Regions from separate parts of the Streptomyces sp. NPDC016459 genome, predicted to be linked through region 3. Evidence: riboswitches for the same ligand, from Rfam matches in the RefSeq annotation. Region 3 holds a riboswitch; each other region holds the start of a gene.
The links. A riboswitch is a leader RNA that binds a small molecule or an ion and turns the genes downstream of it on or off. The one in region 3 is predicted to bind cobalamin.
Positions count from the first base shown of each region.

Region 1: another riboswitch for cobalamin. It lies ahead of ABZ567_RS23265 (energy-coupling factor ABC transporter permease); the one in region 3 lies ahead of ABZ567_RS00295 (cobalamin biosynthesis protein).
Region 2: another riboswitch for cobalamin. It lies ahead of cobN (cobaltochelatase subunit CobN); the one in region 3 lies ahead of ABZ567_RS00295 (cobalamin biosynthesis protein).
Region 4: another riboswitch for cobalamin. It lies ahead of ABZ567_RS08685 (ribonucleoside-diphosphate reductase subunit alpha); the one in region 3 lies ahead of ABZ567_RS00295 (cobalamin biosynthesis protein).

Region 1 is NZ_JBEYCR010000010.1:81,074-85,277, reverse strand. It holds gene dhaK (dihydroxyacetone kinase subunit DhaK) at 287-1,279, shown strand; gene dhaL (dihydroxyacetone kinase subunit DhaL) at 1,306-1,926, shown strand; gene ABZ567_RS23270 (PTS fructose transporter subunit IIA) at 1,923-2,363, shown strand; cobalamin riboswitch at 2,401-2,637, shown strand; gene ABZ567_RS23265 (energy-coupling factor ABC transporter permease) at 2,666-3,364, shown strand; partial or broken gene ABZ567_RS23260 (energy-coupling factor ABC transporter substrate-binding protein) at 3,361-3,663, shown strand; gene cbiQ (cobalt ECF transporter T component CbiQ) at 4,009-4,204, shown strand, end outside.
Region 2 is NZ_JBEYCR010000004.1:396,912-401,115, forward strand. It holds gene ABZ567_RS14230 (precorrin-8X methylmutase) at 1-228, opposite strand, end outside; gene ABZ567_RS14235 (cobalamin biosynthesis protein CobG) at 225-1,568, opposite strand; cobalamin riboswitch at 1,923-2,074, shown strand; gene cobN (cobaltochelatase subunit CobN) at 2,150-4,204, shown strand, end outside.
Region 3 is NZ_JBEYCR010000001.1:52,774-56,977, reverse strand. It holds gene ABZ567_RS00300 (cobyric acid synthase) at 1-1,468, opposite strand, end outside; gene ABZ567_RS00295 (cobalamin biosynthesis protein) at 1,465-2,439, opposite strand; cobalamin riboswitch at 2,473-2,605, opposite strand; gene ABZ567_RS00290 (hypothetical protein) at 2,727-2,948, opposite strand; gene ABZ567_RS00285 (inorganic phosphate transporter) at 2,961-4,204, opposite strand, start outside.
Region 4 is NZ_JBEYCR010000002.1:656,399-660,602, reverse strand. It holds gene mctP (monocarboxylate uptake permease MctP) at 1-1,594, shown strand, start outside; gene ABZ567_RS08690 (GNAT family N-acetyltransferase) at 1,694-2,194, shown strand; cobalamin riboswitch at 2,243-2,382, shown strand; gene ABZ567_RS08685 (ribonucleoside-diphosphate reductase subunit alpha) at 2,515-4,204, shown strand, end outside.

The DNA.
Region 1 (4,204 bases), on a different contig from region 3:
ACCCCCGCCCGTTGCTCCCATACACCCTCGGGAACGCACCTCGCCGTTCTCCGTGTGGGGAGCGGCGTCTTTCCGCACGGCGCATCCGACGTGCCGAGTGGCGCCGCAGCGGTCCTGTGCGGACCAGGGGGTGTCTGACACATGATCACCGCGCGGGGATGTGCATGCCCGGTCGCCTTGCCTTGCCGTACGGGCGTCGGCCCGTGAGTCTGGGTGGGTGCCGGGCCACTCCGACCTGCCAGGACCTGCACAGCGGCTTGTCTGTCCGTCTCATCAGGAGGTACTCATGAGGATGCTCATCAACGTTCCCGAGACCGTGGTCGCCGACGCGCTGCGGGGGATGGCGGCCGCTCATCCCGAGCTCACCGTCGACGTCGAGCGGCGGGTCGTGCTGCGGCGGGACGCGCCCGTGGCGGGGAAGGTCGCGCTGGTCTCCGGCGGCGGGTCCGGGCACGAGCCGTTGCACGGGGGGTTCGTGGGGCCCGGGATGCTGGCGGCCGCCTGCCCCGGGGAGGTGTTCACGTCTCCGGTGCCCGATCAGATGGTGCGGGCCGCGGCGGCCGTCGACAGCGGCGCCGGGGTGCTGTTCGTCGTCAAGAACTACACCGGTGACGTGCTGAACTTCGAGATGGCGACGGAACTCGCGGAGGACGAGGGCATCCAGGTCGCCAAGGTCCTCGTCGACGACGACGTCGCCGTGACGGACAGTCTGTACACGGCGGGCCGGCGTGGCACCGGCGGCACGCTCTTCGTGGAGAAGATCGCGGGCGCTGCCGCCGAGGAGGGCGCGCCCCTCGAACGGGTGGAGGCGATCGCCCGCCTGGTCAACTCACGCTGCCGGTCTTTCGGCGTGGCCCTGGGCGCGTGCACCACCCCCGCCAAGGGAAGCCCCACCTTCGACCTGCCGGCCGGGGAACTGGAGTTGGGCATCGGCATCCACGGCGAGCCGGGCCGTGAGCGGCGGCCCATGATGACCTCCCGGGAGATCGCGGACTTCGCCGTCGACGCCGTCGTCGAGGACCTCCGCCCGTCCGGGCCGGTGATCGCGCTGGTCAACGGCATGGGCGCGACCCCGCTCCTGGAGCTGTACGGCTTCAACGCCGAGGTGCAGCGCGTGCTGGGCGAGCGGCGCGTGCCGGTGGTCCGTACCCTAGTCGGGAACTACGTGACCTCGCTGGACATGGCCGGCTGCTCGGTGACGCTGTGCGAGGTGGACGAGGAACTCCTCCGCCTCTGGGACGCTCCCGTGCAGACGCCCGCGCTGCGCTGGGGTCGGTGAGACGAGGGATGGGAGAGGGGACCGGCATGACGGAGGACTTCGGCGCGGACTTCCTGGTGCGCTGGCTGACCGCGGTGGCCGAGGCCGTCGACCGTGAGGCGGACCGGCTCACCGAGCTCGACTCGGCCATCGGCGACGCCGACCACGGGGCCAATCTGAGGCGGGGGTTCACCGCCGTCACCGAGACCCTGGCCGAGGAGTCGCCGGCGACACCGGGCGCGGTGCTGACCGTCGCCGGACGGCAGCTGATCTCCACCGTGGGGGGCGCGTCGGGACCGCTGTACGGCACGCTGCTGCGTCGTACCGGCAAGACCCTCGGCGACGACGAGCGGGTCACCCGGGCACGGTTGGCGGAGGCGCTCGGCTCCGGCGTGACGGCCGTGTCGCAGCTGGGCGGCGCGCAGGCGGGCGACAAGACGATGCTGGACGCGCTCCTCCCGGCCGTGGAGGGCCTGCGGGAGTCGTTCGAGGCGAGCCGCGCCGCCGCCGAGGAGGGCGCTCTCGCGACCGTACCGCTGCGGGCGCGCAAGGGCAGGGCCAGCTATCTGGGTGAGCGGTCGGTGGGGCATCAGGACCCGGGGGCGACCTCGTCCGCGCTGCTGTTCACCGCGCTGGACGACACCGCGCGTGCGGAGGGGGCGTCATGAGCGGCGGGAGCCGGGGCGGGCCGGTCCGCGACGGTTCCGTGCGGGTCGGCATCGTGCTCGTCTCGCACAGTGCCGCCGTCGCGACCGCAGTGGCCGAGCTGGCCAGAGGGCTGTCCGGTGGCGGCGACCTGGCGCCGATCGTCCCCGCCGGCGGGACTCCGGACGGTGGTCTGGGGACGAGTTCCGGGCTGATCTGCGAGGCGGCGAAGGCCGCGGACCGGGGCTCGGGAGTGGCGATCATGGTCGACCTGGGGAGCGCGGTGCTCACCGTGAAAACGTTGCTCGCCGAGGGCGACGAGCTTCCCGAGGGCTCCCGTCTGGTGGACGCGCCGTTCGTCGAGGGCGCGGTCGCCGCGCTGGTCACGGCGAGCGCGGGAGCGGACCTCGACGCGGTGGTGGCGGCGGCGTCGGAGGCGTACGCCTACCGCAAGGAGTGACAGCGCTGTGTGAGCGAGAAGCCGCGCCGGGTGGCGACCGTGTTGTGATGTACCTGGTCAACACACTAGTGTCGCAGGGCCTTGGTGTTCGGGAAACCGGTGCAGTACCGGTGCGGCCCTCGCCACTGTGATCGGGAGGTCCGGCTCCACCCCCGCGGGATGTCACCCTCGGGGAAGCCACTGGACCGCGATGGGAGACCGTCGTGGTGTGGGAAGGCGGAGTCCGGGCGTATGACCGTCAGCCAGGAGACCGGCCAGGGTGCGTTGTCCATCCACGAGGTGCTGGAGAGGGTCTCCCAACCATGCATATAGCCGAGGGGTACCTACCCCCTGTGCACGCGGCCGCCTGGGGCGTCGCGTCCGCACCGTTCATCGTCCACGGGGTCCGCGCGCTGACCCGCGAGGTACGGTCCAACCCCGAGTCCACTCTTCTGCTCGGCGCCGCCGGCGCCTTCACCTTCGTCCTCTCGGCTCTCAAACTGCCGTCCGTGACCGGTAGTTGTTCCCATCCGACCGGTACGGGTCTGGGCGCGATCCTGTTCCGGCCGCCGATCATGGCGGTCCTGGGGACGATCACCCTGCTCTTCCAGGCCCTGCTGCTCGCCCACGGAGGGCTCACCACGCTCGGCGCGAACGCCTTCTCGATGGCGATCGTCGGGCCCTGGGCGGGTTACGGCACGTACCGGCTGCTGCGCCGGTCCGGTACGCCGCTGATGGTCGCCGTCTTCTTCGGCGCGTTCGTCGCCGACCTGTCGACGTACTGCGTGACCAGTGTGCAGCTGGCGCTCGCCTTCCCGGACCCGGGCAGCGGTGTGGCCGGGGCGCTCGCCAAGTTCGGCGGGATCTTCGCCGTGACGCAGATTCCGCTGGCCGTGAGCGAGGGCCTGCTGACCGTGCTCGTGATGCGGCTGCTCACGCAGTCCAGCAAGGGCGAACTGATCCGGCTCGGCGTCCTCGCCGGGCGGACGGCGGAGCAACGCGAGGAGGCGGCCGCGCGATGAGCCGGAACGCGAAGATCAACGCCCTGTTGCTGCTCGTCGTCGCGGCGCTCGCGGTACTGCCGCTGGCGCTGGGGCTCGGGGATCACAAGGAGGAACCGTTCACCGGGGCGGACGCGGAGGCGGAGACCGCGATCACGGAGCTCCGGCCGGACTACGAGCCGTGGTTCACGCCGCTGTACGAGCCGCCGTCCGGGGAGGTCGAGTCCGCGCTGTTCTCGCTCCAGGCGGCGCTGGGCGCCGGTGTCCTCGCGTACTACTTCGGTCTGCGGCGAGGGCGGAGGCAGGGCGCCGCACGGGCCGGGGCGACCGGGGCGGACGGGGCCGCCGGGGCTGCTGAGGCATCGGGGGTCGTCGGGCCTGCTGGGGTCTCTGGGCCTGCTGGGGCCGCCGGGCCTGCTGGGGCTGCCGGGGAGGTCGGGGTCTCCGGGGCTGCTGAGGCCTCCGGGGTCGCCGAGGCCGCTGAGCCTGCTGGGGCCGCTGAGCCCGCTGGGGCATCCGAGGCCGCCGGACCTGCTGCGGCCGCTGAGCCCGCCGGGGCGTCCAGGGCTGCCGGGGGCCTCGTGGACGGTGCGGTCGCGGCGCCCGGAGCCCGGGAGCCGGGCGGCCCGGGAGTTCCGGCCGACGGGCGGGACGCGTAGCCGCCGATGCTGCCGATCGACGCGGCGGCGCACAGCAGCCGCTGGCGCCGCCGTCATCCCGCCGAGAAAGCGCTGCTCGGCTTCGGTCTGACCCTGTGCGCGGTCTGTCTGCCGCCGTGGCCGGGGGCGGTGCTCGTGGCCGCGGTCACGCTCGGGGTGCTGCTCGGGCCGGCCGGTGTGCCGGGCCGGGCGCTGTGGCGGG
Region 2 (4,204 bases), on a different contig from region 3:
CGCGCCGGCCCGGAGGGCGGCGCGGGCGCTCGCGACCACGCCGGGGGAGTAGGCGATGTCCCGCACGAGGTCGGTCATGCCGCAGGCATGGATCATCCGGACCGCCACCTGGGCGACGTCGGCGGGCAGGCCCGCGAGATCCGCCTCGGCGCGGATCGTGGCAAAGGACCGGCGGTAGATCTCCGCCCCGTCCTTCTCGTAGTCGAACATGGTGTCGCTCTCGCTCATCTCGTGTGGGACGTGGGGGGCGTGTGGTCGACAGGGGTACGGGCCGCTCCGACCGCTGCGGGCAGGGAGGCGCGGGGGGTGGGGACGCCGTCCACCAGATAGGTGTCGTCGCCGGTGGCGAGGACCTCGATCCAGTCGCCGTACGGGTGCCCGCAGCCGCGTGCGCACCCGGAGAAGTGCACGGGCACCGGCCCCGCGGGCACGGCGCGGGCGTCCGTCCGTACGTCGGCGAGGGACTTGGCGCACCCGGGCCGCCCGGTACAGACGGTGACCCCGGCGCCGGGGTCGTCGGACCGGGTGATCAGCCCGTACGCCGCGAGGCGGGCGAGCCGGGCGGCGGGTCCGTCGACGGCCGACCCGGTGCGGGCCGCTTCCGCCGGCGCGGTGGGGCCCGCTTCTGCTGCCCCGGTGGGGCCGGCTTCCGCAGAGCCCGTGGGGCCGACGACGACCGCCCCGCGCCAGGGCGTCAGCCGCACCTCGTCGGCCGGCAGCAGGGCCCGTAGCTGAGCGGCGGTCAGCCGGCCGAGCGGCGCGAGGACGTACAGCGCGTCGGCGCCGAGCACCCCGGGCGCCGGCGGACGGGACACGGGCAGCGGCGGTACGGGGAGGGGTACGGATTCGGCCGCGATCCCGGCGGCCGCCAGGGCGCGGGCCCAGTCCGGCACGTGCGCGTCGGGCAGTTCGCGGGGTCGCCAGGCCCCGTTGCCGGCCGCTTCGGCCGCGTCGAGGAACGCGAGGGCGGCGGCGAGGGCGGAGCGGACGGCGTCGGCGGCAGCGAGCCGCAAGACCTGCGGACCCAGTCGCACGAGGACGGATCCGTCCTCGTCTGCGACCAAGCTCACATCCCCGCCGAGCGGGGCCACGTCGCCGCGACCGTCGTCCAGGACGAACAGGAACCGTCCCGAGAGGGACGCCGCCCGGGGCTCGGCGCACAGTGCGGCGTCCAGTCCGCGCGCCCACAACTGCACGTCCGCGTGGCCGAGTCCGTCGAGTCCCGCGGTGGGCGAGGCGACGATGTTGCGGACGCGCTCGTGGGTGGGGGAGGGCAGCAGGCCCGCGTCCGCGAGGAGCGCCGCGAGCGCCGCCCCGCAGTCGTCCGCGAGGCCCCGCAGCTCCGCGTTGCCGCGCGAGGTGATGCTGATCCGCCCGTCGCCCAGGGTCTCCGCCGCGGCCGCGAGCGTCTCGACCTGATGAGACGTCAGACGGCCTGCGGGGAGCCGCAGTCGGGCCAGGCGGCCGTCCTCGGCGGGATGCAGGCGCAGCGCCCCCGGGCAGGCGTCGCCACGGTCCCGTATACGAGCTTCGCCCGGTTCGGGCGTCGTGGGTGGGGTGGGCGGCATGGCGGCGAGCATACCTACGGGGAACAGGGCGGCCACCGGGTGTGATCAGGCCGACGCCGCGACGGACGTGGGCGCGGTGGGCGGCCGGGCGGCCACGGGCCGAGCCGGCCGGGCGGTCGGCGCACCTACGGGAGGCCGGGCGGCCACGGGCGGGACCGGCCCGGCGGTCGGCGTACCAACGGGAGGCCGGGCGGCCACGGGCGGGATCGGCCCGGCGGTCGGCGTACCAACGGGAGGCCGGGCGGCCACGGGCGGGATCGGCCCGGCGGTCGGCGTACCTACGGGGCCCCGCCCCCTCGGCCGGTGTGATCAGGTCGACCCGGTGGCCCGTCCCGTCCCTCCGCGGCACGATCTAGGATGCAGATCGGCATGGGGTCCCCGGACCCCGGGGAGGAAGCCCGGTGAGACTCCGGCGCGGTCCCGCCACTGTGAGCCGGTCCGGCTGTGCGCAGCGACGCACTTCGGGGGCGGTGAGTCAGGAACTCCCTTCCCCAGGCTCTCGGCTTCGCCCGAGCAGGGGAGGCCCCAACCCATACGACCACCCGGGGCGCGGACAACCCCGAGGAAGGCCTGCGCTCGCCATGCTTCTGCTGCTGTCGCACTCCGACACCGACCTGCTCAGCGCCCGCGCGGCGAACGCTGCCTCGGCCGGCGGCCCGGTGGAGTACCGCTTCGCCAACCCCGCCCGTCTCCCCCTCTCCGACCTGCCCGCCCTCCTGGACGGCGTCGACCTCGTCGTCGTCCGGCTCCTCGGCGGTCTCCGTTCCTGGGAGGAGGGCCTGGACGCGGTCCGTGCCGCCGGAAGGCCCGTGGTCGTCCTCAGCGGCGAACAGGCCCCCGACGCACAGCTGATGGAGGCCTCCACCGTCCCCATCGGCGTCGCCACCGAGGCCCACGCCTACCTCGCGCACGGCGGCCCGGGGAACCTGGAGCAGCTGGCCCGCTTCCTCTCCGACACCGTCCTGCTCACCGGCCACGGCTTCGAGGCCCCGGCCGCCGCCCCCACCTGGGGCCCGCTCGACCGGACCGCGCGGAACGAGAGCGGCCCGACCATCGCCGTGCTCTACTACCGCGCCCACCACATGAGCGGCAACACCGGCTTCATCGGCACCCTGTGCGACGCGATCGAGGACGCCGGCGCGCGGCCGCTCCCGCTGTACGTCGCCTCCCTGCGCGCCCCCGAGCCGGAGCTGCTCGACACCCTCCGGGGCGCCGACGCCATCGTCACGACCGTCCTCGCGGCGGGCGGCACCAAGCCGGCGCAGGCGCAGGCCGGCGGCGACGAGGAGGCCTGGGACGCGGGGGCGCTCGCCGCGCTCGACGTGCCGATCCTCCAGGCGCTGTGCCTGACCGGTTCGCGGTCCGCGTGGGAGGAGAACGACGAGGGCCTCTCGCCGCTGGACGCCGCCAGCCAGGTCGCCGTGCCCGAGTTCGACGGCCGCCTGATCACCGTCCCGTTCTCCTTCAAGGAGATCGACGAGGACGGTCTGCCCGCGTACGTGGCCGACGCCGAACGTGCCGCCCGCGTCGCCGGGATCGCCGTCCGGCACGCCCGGCTCCGGCACATCCCGAACGCCGAGAAGAAGCTGGCGCTCGTCCTCTCCGCGTACCCGACGAAGCACTCCCGCATCGGCAACGCCGTCGGCCTGGACACCCCCGCCTCCGCCGTCTCCCTCCTGCGCCGACTGATCGCGGAGGGGTACGACTTCGGGCCCGCCGAGGAGCTTCCCGGCCTGGTCTCCGGCGACGGCGACGAGCTGATCTACGCCCTGATCGAGGCCGGCGGCCACGACCAGGACTGGCTGACGGAGGAGCAGCTCGCCCGCAACCCGGTCCGCATCCCGGCCGCCGACTACAAGCGTTGGTACGCGACCCTCCCCGAGGAGCTGCGGACGCACGTCGAGGAGCACTGGGGCCCGCCGCCCGGCGAGATGTTCCTCGACCGCTCCCGCAACCCGGAGGGCGACATCGTCCTGGCGGCCCTGCGGCGCGGGAACCTCCTCATCCTGATCCAGCCGCCGCGCGGCTTCGGCGAGAACCCGATCGCGATCTACCACGACCCCGACCTCCCGCCGTCCCACCACTACCTGGCCGCCTACCGCTGGATCGCCGCCCGCGCCGAGGACGGCGGTTTCGGCGCCGACGCCATGGTCCACCTGGGCAAGCACGGCAACCTGGAGTGGCTGCCCGGCAAGAACGCCGGCCTGTCCGCCGCCTGCGGCCCCGACGCGGCCCTCGGTGACATCCCGCTGATCTACCCGTTCCTCGTCAACGACCCGGGCGAGGGCACCCAGGCCAAGCGGCGCGTCCACGCGACCCTCGTCGACCACCTGGTGCCGCCGATGGCCCGCGCCGACTCGTACGGCGACATCGCGCGCCTGGAGCAGCTGCTCGACGAGTACGCGCAGATCTCCTCCATGGACCCGGCGAAGCTGCCCGCGATCCGCGCCCAGATCTGGACGCTGATCCAGGCCGCGAAGCTCGACCACGACCTCGGTCTCCAGGAGCGCCCGGAGGACGACGGCTTCGACGACTTCCTGCTGCACGTCGACGGCTGGCTGTGCGAGGTCAAGGACGCCCAGATCCGCGACGGCCTGCACGTCCTCGGCGGCGCCCCGGAGGGCGAGGGCCGCGTC
Region 3 (4,204 bases):
GCGCGTCCGTGTCCGCGTGCTCCTCGATCAGGTCGCCCAGCCGGTCGAGCTGTTCCTCGCGCAGCGCCCCGAACGACGTGTCCGGCGCCGGCACGAACCGCCGCCCGGCCGCCGCCGCGACCTCCCGCAGGAACGCCCGCCGGAACCCGTCGCTCTCCAGGGAGCCGTGCCAGTGGGTGCCCCAGACGGAGCCGACCCGGCAGCCGTCGAGAGCGCGTCCCGTGTCATCGGAGAAGAACGGCTCCCCGCCGTCCACCGAGGCGACCCCGTGGTGGATCTCGTACCCCTCGGCCCGTTCCCCGAGCGCCACGCCGACCGGCCGGGCGAGGGTCTTACCGGGCGCGAACCGGACCCGTACGGGCAGCAGTCCGAGCGCGTCGACGGCGCCCGCCCGCGACTCGACCTGGTCCTCGATGTGCTCGCCGAGGATCTGGAAGCCGCCACAGATCCCGAGCACGGGCAGCCCCGCGGCCGCGCGGCGGGCCAGCTCGTCCGCAAGGCCCCGCTCCCGCAGCCACGCCAGCGCCCTGACCGTGCCGCGCGTGCCGGGCACGACGACGAGGTCCGCGTCGACGAGTTCCTCGGGCCGGTCGACGAACCGGACGACCACGCCCGGCTCGGCCGCCAGCGCGTCGACGTCCGTGAAGTTGGACATCAGCGGTACGGCGCAGACGGCGACCCGCAGGATGTCCGCGCCGACCGGCGGCGCCACGACGGACTCGCGGACGGTGCCGCGCAGCGACACCCGGAGGCCGTCCTCCTCGTCGATGCCGAGCCCGTGCGCGTACGGCAGGACGCCGAAGGTCCGGCGCCCGGTCAGCCCGTGGAGCATGTCGAGCCCCGGTTCGAGCAGGGTCACGTCACCCCGGAACTTGTTCACGAGGTACCCGGCGACGAGCGACTGGTCCTCGGGGCTCAGCAGCGCCGTCGTGCCGAAGAACTGGGCGAAGACGCCGCCCCTGTCGATGTCCCCGACCACGACCACGGGCAGCCGCGCGGCCCGGGCGATGCCCATGTTGACGATGTCCGTGCGCCGCAGGTTGATCTCGGCCGGGCTGCCCGCGCCCTCGCAGATCACGGCGTCGTACATGCCCCGGAGTTCCTCCAGGCACGCCATCACCGGCTCGAACAGTTCCTTCTGCCGTCCCCCGTGATAGCCCTTCGCGCTCAGTTCCCCCACCGGCTTGCCCATCAGGACGACCTGGCTGGACCGGTCGCTGCCCGGCTTGAGCAGCACCGGGTTCATCAGCGCGGTCGGTTCGACGCGGGCGGCCTGCGCCTGCATGGCCTGGGCCCGCCCGATCTCGGCGCCCTCACGGGTCACGAAGGAGTTGAGGGACATGTTCTGTCCCTTGAACGGCGCCACCTTCAGGCCCTTGCGGACCAGCCAGCGGCAGATGCCGGCCGTCACGACGCTCTTGCCGGCGTCGGACGTGGTCCCGGCGACGAGCAGCCCCCCACCCCTCATGCGTTCCTCCGCTTCAGCGCGCTCACGATCAGCCGGCCGCCCACGCAGGCGGCCAGGGTCAGTGCGGTGACCCGGCGGGACAGCCGGACCGCCCGGTCGATGTCGGCGACCTCGACGGGCCGCCCCTCCCCGTTGAGCACCGGCCGGTGTTCGACCCGGCCGGCGTACGAGAGGGTCCCCCCGAGCCGTACGCCGAGCGCGCCCGCGAAGGACGCCTCCACGGGCCCGGCGTTGGGACTGGGGTGCTGCGGGGCGTCCGCCCGCCAGGCCCGGACGGCCCCGCGCGGGTTCCCGCCGGCGACGGTGGTGAGCGCGGCCGTCAGCCGCGCCCCGGGCCAGCCGGCGAGGTCGTCGAGCCGGGCCGAGGCCCAGCCGAAGCGGCGGTGGCGGGGGGACTTGTGGCCGACCATCGCGTCCAGGGTGTTGACGGCCCGGAAGCCGAGCAGACCGGGCACGCCCGCGACCGCGCCCCAGAAGAGGGCGCCGACCACGGCGTCGGAGGTGTTCTCGGCGACCGATTCGACGACCGCGCGTGCCATCGCCGGTCCGTCGAGGGACTGCGGGTCGCGTCCGCACAGGTGCGGCAGCCGTTCCCGGGCCACCTCCAGGTCCCCCGCGGCGAGCGCCCCGCCGATCGCGCGGGCCTCCCGGCCCAGGGTCGTACCGCCGACGACGGCCCAGACGGAGGCGGCGGTCAGGGCCACGGCGGCGGTCGGCCGGTTGCGTACGGCCCGTGCGGCGAGCGCGCCCAGGGCGGCGGTGGAGCCGACGCAGACGGCGGTGTGCAGGGCGCCCCAGCCTCGGTGGTCGTGGTGGAGGCGCTGTTCGACCGCGGCGGCCGCCCGGCCGAACGCGGCGACGGGGTGTCCACGGCGGGGGTCTCCGACGAGCAGGTCGACGGCGAGACCGGCGGCCGCTCCGTACGCGAATCGGTCCGGGGAGAGGCGGCTGGTTCTTCTGCGGCCGGGCATGGCGCATGTCCTCACTCAGGGTCCGCGCCCTGGATCGACGTGACCGGCGGCGAGAGTTCCTGACTCCCGGACCCCTTGGATCCGGTCACAGTGGCGGGACCGCGCCGGATTCGCACCGGACTTCCTCTGCTGCCGCCGTAATGGCCTCGGCAGTCCACCACGCCCCGAGAACAGCCGTCAACTCACCTTGACCTGCACCGCGTCACTGTGCGAAGCGCCACAGACACGACGGCCGGGCGGCCCGTACCCGAAGGTACGGACCGCCCGGCCGGTGTCCTGCGGGACCGTCAGACGACGATCAGGTAGATGCCGTACGCGACGGCCGTGAGGCACAGGGCGAAGCACGCGTAGGCGCCGGTGCGGGCCAGGGCGGCGGAGCCTCCCTGCGCGGCGGCCTGCTCCTGCTTGGAGAGGCCGATGATGCCGAGGGTGAAGAGGCCCACGAGGGCGACGGTCGCCACGAGGCTGACTCCGAAGACGGAGCCGAGGGCTGCCCAGTCGATCTTCATGTCGTTCGTTCCTTAGACCGTTGCGGCGGGGGCCGGGGGAGCGGCCGGGTCGGTGGGAGCCGGCGCGGGGATGGTGGTCTTGAGGTCCTCGTCCGTGACGGCGGCGACGGAACCGGCCGGCGGCGGCGGGGTGACGGCCGCCATGGCGGTGGTCACCACACCCGCGGGCTCGGCGTCGAGGTCGTCGGCGGTGACGTTGTGGTGGTCGACCGGCTTGCGGCGGGAGAGCGACCAGATGACGGCCGATCCGCCGACCAGCAGGACCGCGACGGCGGCGATGCCCCAGGGTCCCTGCTTGGTGAGGAACTCGGCACCGGCGCCGACCAGGCCCGCGGCGGGCAGGGTCAGACCCCAGGCGACGAACATCCGGGTCGCGGTCGACCAGCGGACGACCCCGCCCTTGCGGCCGAGACCGGCGCCCATCACGGCACCCGAGCAGGACTGGGTGGTGGAGAGGGAGAAGCCGAGGTGCGAGGAGGCCAGGATGACCGTCGCGGCGCTGGTCTGGGCGGCGAAGCCCTGCTGCGGCTGGAGGTCGGTGAGGCCCTTGCCCATGGTGCGGATGATGCGCCAGCCGCCGAGGTAGGTGCCAAGGGCGATCGCGACGCCGGCGGAGACGATGACCCAGAGGGGCGGGTTGGAGCCGGGGGCGACGACGCCCTGGGTGACCAGGGCCAGGGTGATGATGCCCATCGTCTTCTGGGCGTCGTTGGTGCCGTGGGCGAGGGAGACGAGACCCGCGGAGGCGATCTGGCCGACCCGGTAGCCCTTGGCGGTGTGCTTCTCGTCGGTCTTGGCACCGATCTTGTACGTCAGCCGGGTGGCCAGCATCGCGGCGAGACCGGCGACGAGCGGCGCGGCGATGGCCGGGATCAGGACCTTGGTGACGATGGTCGGACCGTTGACCGCGGACCAGCCCGCCGACATGACCGCGGCGCCGATGAGGCCGCCGAAGAGCGCGTGGGAGGAGCTGGACGGCAGGCCGAGGAGCCAGGTCAGCAGGTTCCACAGGATGGCGCCCACGAGCGCCGCGAAGATCACTTCTGTGCGAATGCCCTCTTCGTTGATGATCCCGCCGGAGATCGTCTTGGCGACCTCCACGGACAGGAACGCGCCGACGAGGTTCAGCACGGCGGACATGGCCACCGCCGTCTTCGGTTTGAGAGCGCCGGTCGAGATGGTCGTGGCCATCGCGTTCGCGGTGTCGTGGAAACCGTTCGTGAAATCGAACACGAGAGCTGTCACGACCACAATGG
Region 4 (4,204 bases), on a different contig from region 3:
CGTCTTCATCTTCTTCTTCCTGGCCGTCACGGTCATGGGCTTCCTCGCCTCGCGCTGGCGCAGGGCGGAGAACGAGAACAGCCTCGACGAATGGGGCCTGGGCGGCCGGTCGTTCGGCACCTGGGTGACCTGGTTCCTGCTCGGCGGCGACCTCTACACCGCGTACACCTTCGTCGCCGTCCCGGCGGCCATCTACGCGGCGGGCGCGGCCGGCTTCTTCGCCGTGCCGTACACGATCCTGGTCTACCCGCTGATCTTCACCTTCCTGCCGCGCCTCTGGTCGGTCTCGCACAAGCACGGCTACGTCACCACCTCGGACTTCGTACGCGGCCGCTACGGCTCCAAGGGCCTGTCCCTCGCGGTGGCGGTCACCGGCATCCTCGCCACCATGCCGTACATCGCGCTCCAGCTCGTCGGCATCCAGGCCGTCCTGGACGTGATGGGCGTCGGCGGCGGCGAGACCACCCACTGGTTCATCAAGGACCTGCCGCTGCTCATCGCCTTCGGTGTCCTCGCGGCGTACACGTACTCCTCGGGCCTGCGGGCGCCCGCGCTCATCGCCTTCGTCAAGGACACCCTGATCTACATCGTCATCGCGGTGGCGATCATCTACATCCCGATCAAGCTGGGCGGCTTCGACGAGATCTTCGCCAAGGCCGGCGAGGCCTACGCGCAGACCAACCCGGCGACGGACAAGCCGCGCGGGTCGCTCGTCCCCGGCGAGGCCGGCCAGTGGACGTACGCGACGCTCGCGCTCGGCTCGGCGCTCGCCCTGTTCATGTACCCGCACTCCATCACGGCGACGCTGTCGTCCCGGAGCCGTGAGGTCATCCGCCGCAACACCACGATCCTGCCGCTGTACTCGCTGATGCTGGGCCTGCTCGCGCTGCTCGGCTTCATGGCGATCGCCGCCGGCATCCAGGTGAAGAACGGGCAGCTCGCCATCCCGCAGCTGTTCGAGACGATGTTCCCCGACTGGTTCGCGGGCGTCGCGTTCGCCGCGATCGGCATCGGCGCGCTCGTCCCGGCCGCGATCATGTCGATCGCCGCGGCCAACCTCTTCACGAGGAACATCTACAAGGACTTCATCAAGAAGGACGCGACCCCGGCGCAGGAGACCAAGGTCTCCAAGATCGTTTCGCTCCTCGTGAAGGTCGGCGCGCTCGCCTTCGTCCTCACCATGGACAAGACGGTCGCGATCAACTTCCAGCTGCTCGGCGGCATCTGGATCCTGCAGACCTTCCCGGCCCTCGTCGGCGGCCTCTTCACCCGCTGGTTCCATCGCTGGGCGCTGCTCGCCGGCTGGGCCGTCGGCATGCTCTACGGCACGGTCGCCGCGTACGGGGTCGCCAGCCCGACCCAGAAGCACTTCGGCGGCTCCTCCGCCGAGATCCCGGGGATCGGCGAGATCGGCTACATCGGTCTCACCGCCTTCGTCCTCAACCTCCTCGTCACGGTCGTCCTCACCTTCGTCCTCAAGGCCGTCAAGGCCCCCGAGGGCATCGACGAGACCTCCCCCTCGGACTACACGGCCGACGCCGGTGACGCCGGCGTGCAGACCGACATGCCGAAGCTCGCCGCCGAGACGCGCTGACCCCACACACCGGCCCACGCACGGCCGCACGCGAAGGGCCCGGGATCTCCACCAGGAATCCCGGGCCCCTTCTCGTCCCCGGGAAGGCACACTGCCCTCATGGACTTCACCATCAGGGCGGTACGGCTGGAGGAGTACGAGGCGCTCGGAGAACTCACCGCGGGCACCTACTTGAACGACGGGCTGCTGCAGCACGGGGCGGAGGACTTCTACCTGGAGGTCCTGCGGGACACCGCCCGGCGGGCGCGCGAGAGCGAGGTGCTCGTCGCCGAGGACGCCGAGGGGACGCTCCTCGGCGGGGTGACCTTCGCCACCGGCGACACCCCCTGGGCGGACATCGCGGTCGCGGGCGAGGCCGAGTTCCGGATGCTCGCCGTCGCCCGTGAGGCCCGCGGCCGGGGCGTCGGAGAGGCCCTCGTACGGGCCTGCGTCGACCGCGCCCGGGCCCTGCCGGGGAGCGAGCGGATCGTGCTCTCCACGGACGTGCGGATGCTCTCCGCGCACCGGATCTACGAGCGCCTGGGCTTCGTCCGCACCCCCCACCGGGACTGGGAACCGACCCCCGGCCTTCTGCTGCTCACCTACGCCCTGGAGTTCTGAAGCCGGGCGGCGACACAACATGTGGGGGGTGCGATGAGTGGAGCCCCCCACATGTATGCTCGTGCTCGCTGTCGACGCAGGGGAATCCGGCGCGAATCCGGAACTGTCCCGCAACGGTGTGCTTCGTACGAATGCATCACATTCGTACGAGGTGAGTCCGAGGACCTGCCGGCAGCGCACCCGGTCCGTCCGTTCCGGGTGCCACTGACGTCCGGGCCTCGCGGAGTGGGCCGGTGGAAGCGTCGCGTCCGGCGTTACGGACGCCCGCGTGCCCGCCTTCCCCCGCCGCGGCCCCGAGCCGAGCGAGGGAGAGCCCCCACGTGACCATCGCGCCCGCCGATCCGGCGTCCGCCGAGGCTTCCGCGGTCGAGAGCGACGGCCCCGGGACCGTGCTGCTGCGGACCCTGACCGACCTCACCGCCGATCTCCCCGACACCGACCCCGGCAAGGTCGCCGCCGCCGCGCTCCGCGGCCGCAACGCCACGTCGGACGAGGCGGAGCTGCGCGAGCTGGCCACCGAGGCGGCCGCGGGCCTGATCGCGGAGGACCCGGCGTACTCCCGGCTCGCCGCCCGGCTCCTCACGGTCACCATCGCCGACGAGGCGGCCGGCCAGGGCGCCTTCTCCTTCTCCGCCTCCGTCGCCGTCGGTCACCGCGAGGGCCTGATCGCCGACCGCACCGCCGAGTTCGTCGCCCAGCACGCGGCCCGCCTGGACGCGACGATCGACCAGGCCGCCGACGACCGCTTCGGCTACTTCGGTCTGCGCACCCTCTACTCGCGCTACCTGCTGCGCCACCCGATCACCCGCCAGGTCGTCGAGACCCCGCAGCACTTCATGCTGCGCGTTGCCTGCGGCCTCGCGGAGGACGACAGCACCCGGGCCCTGGACGAGGTCACCGCGCTCTACGGCCTGATGAGCCGCCTGGACTACCTGCCGTCCTCCCCCACGCTCTTCAACTCCGGCACCCGCCACCCGCAGATGTCCTCCTGCTACCTGCTCGACTCCCCGCTGGACGAGCTGGACTCCATCTACGACCGCTACCACCAGGTGGCGCGCCTCTCGAAGCACGCGGGCGGCATCGGTCTCTCGTACTCCCGCATCCGGGCCCGCGGTTCGCTGATCCGGGGCACCAACGGGCACTCCAACGGCATCGTGCCGTTCCTGAAGACCCTCGACGCCTCCGTCGCCGCCGTGAACCAGGGCGGCCGCCGCAAGGGCGCCGCCGCCGTCTACCTGGAGACCTGGCACGCGGACATCGAGGAGTTCCTGGAGCTCCGTGACAACACGGGCGAGGACCAGCGCCGCACGCACAACCTGAACCTGGCGCACTGGATCCCGGACGAGTTCATGCGCCGCGTCAACGCCGACGCCGACTGGTCACTGTTCTCCCCCGCCGACGTGCCCGAGCTGGTCGACCTGTGGGGCGAGGAGTTCGACGCCGCCTACCGCGCGGCCGAGGCGGCGGGCCTGGCCCGCAAGACGATGCCGGCCCGCGACCTGTACGGCCGGATGATGCGGACCCTGGCCCAGACCGGCAACGGCTGGATGACCTTCAAGGACGCCTCGAACCGTACGGCCAACCAGACCGCCGAGCCCGGCCACACCGTCCACTCCTCGAACCTCTGCACGGAGATCCTGGAGGTCACCGACGACGGCGAGACGGCCGTCTGCAACCTGGGCTCGGTCAACCTCGGCGCGTTCGTGGACACCACCGCCCGGGACATCGACTGGGAGCGCCTCGACGCCACCGTCCGCACGGCCGTCACCTTCCTCGACCGCGTCGTCGACATCAACTTCTACCCGACCGAGCAGGCGGGCCGCTCCAACGCCCGCTGGCGGCCGGTGGGCCTGGGCGCGATGGGCCTCCAGGACGTCTTCTTCCAGCTGAAGCTGCCGTTCGACTCCGCCGAGGCGCGCGCGCTCTCCACCCGGATCGCCGAGCGGATCATGCTCGCCGCGTACGAGGCCTCCACCGACCTCGCCGAGCGCAACGGCCCGGTCCCCGCCT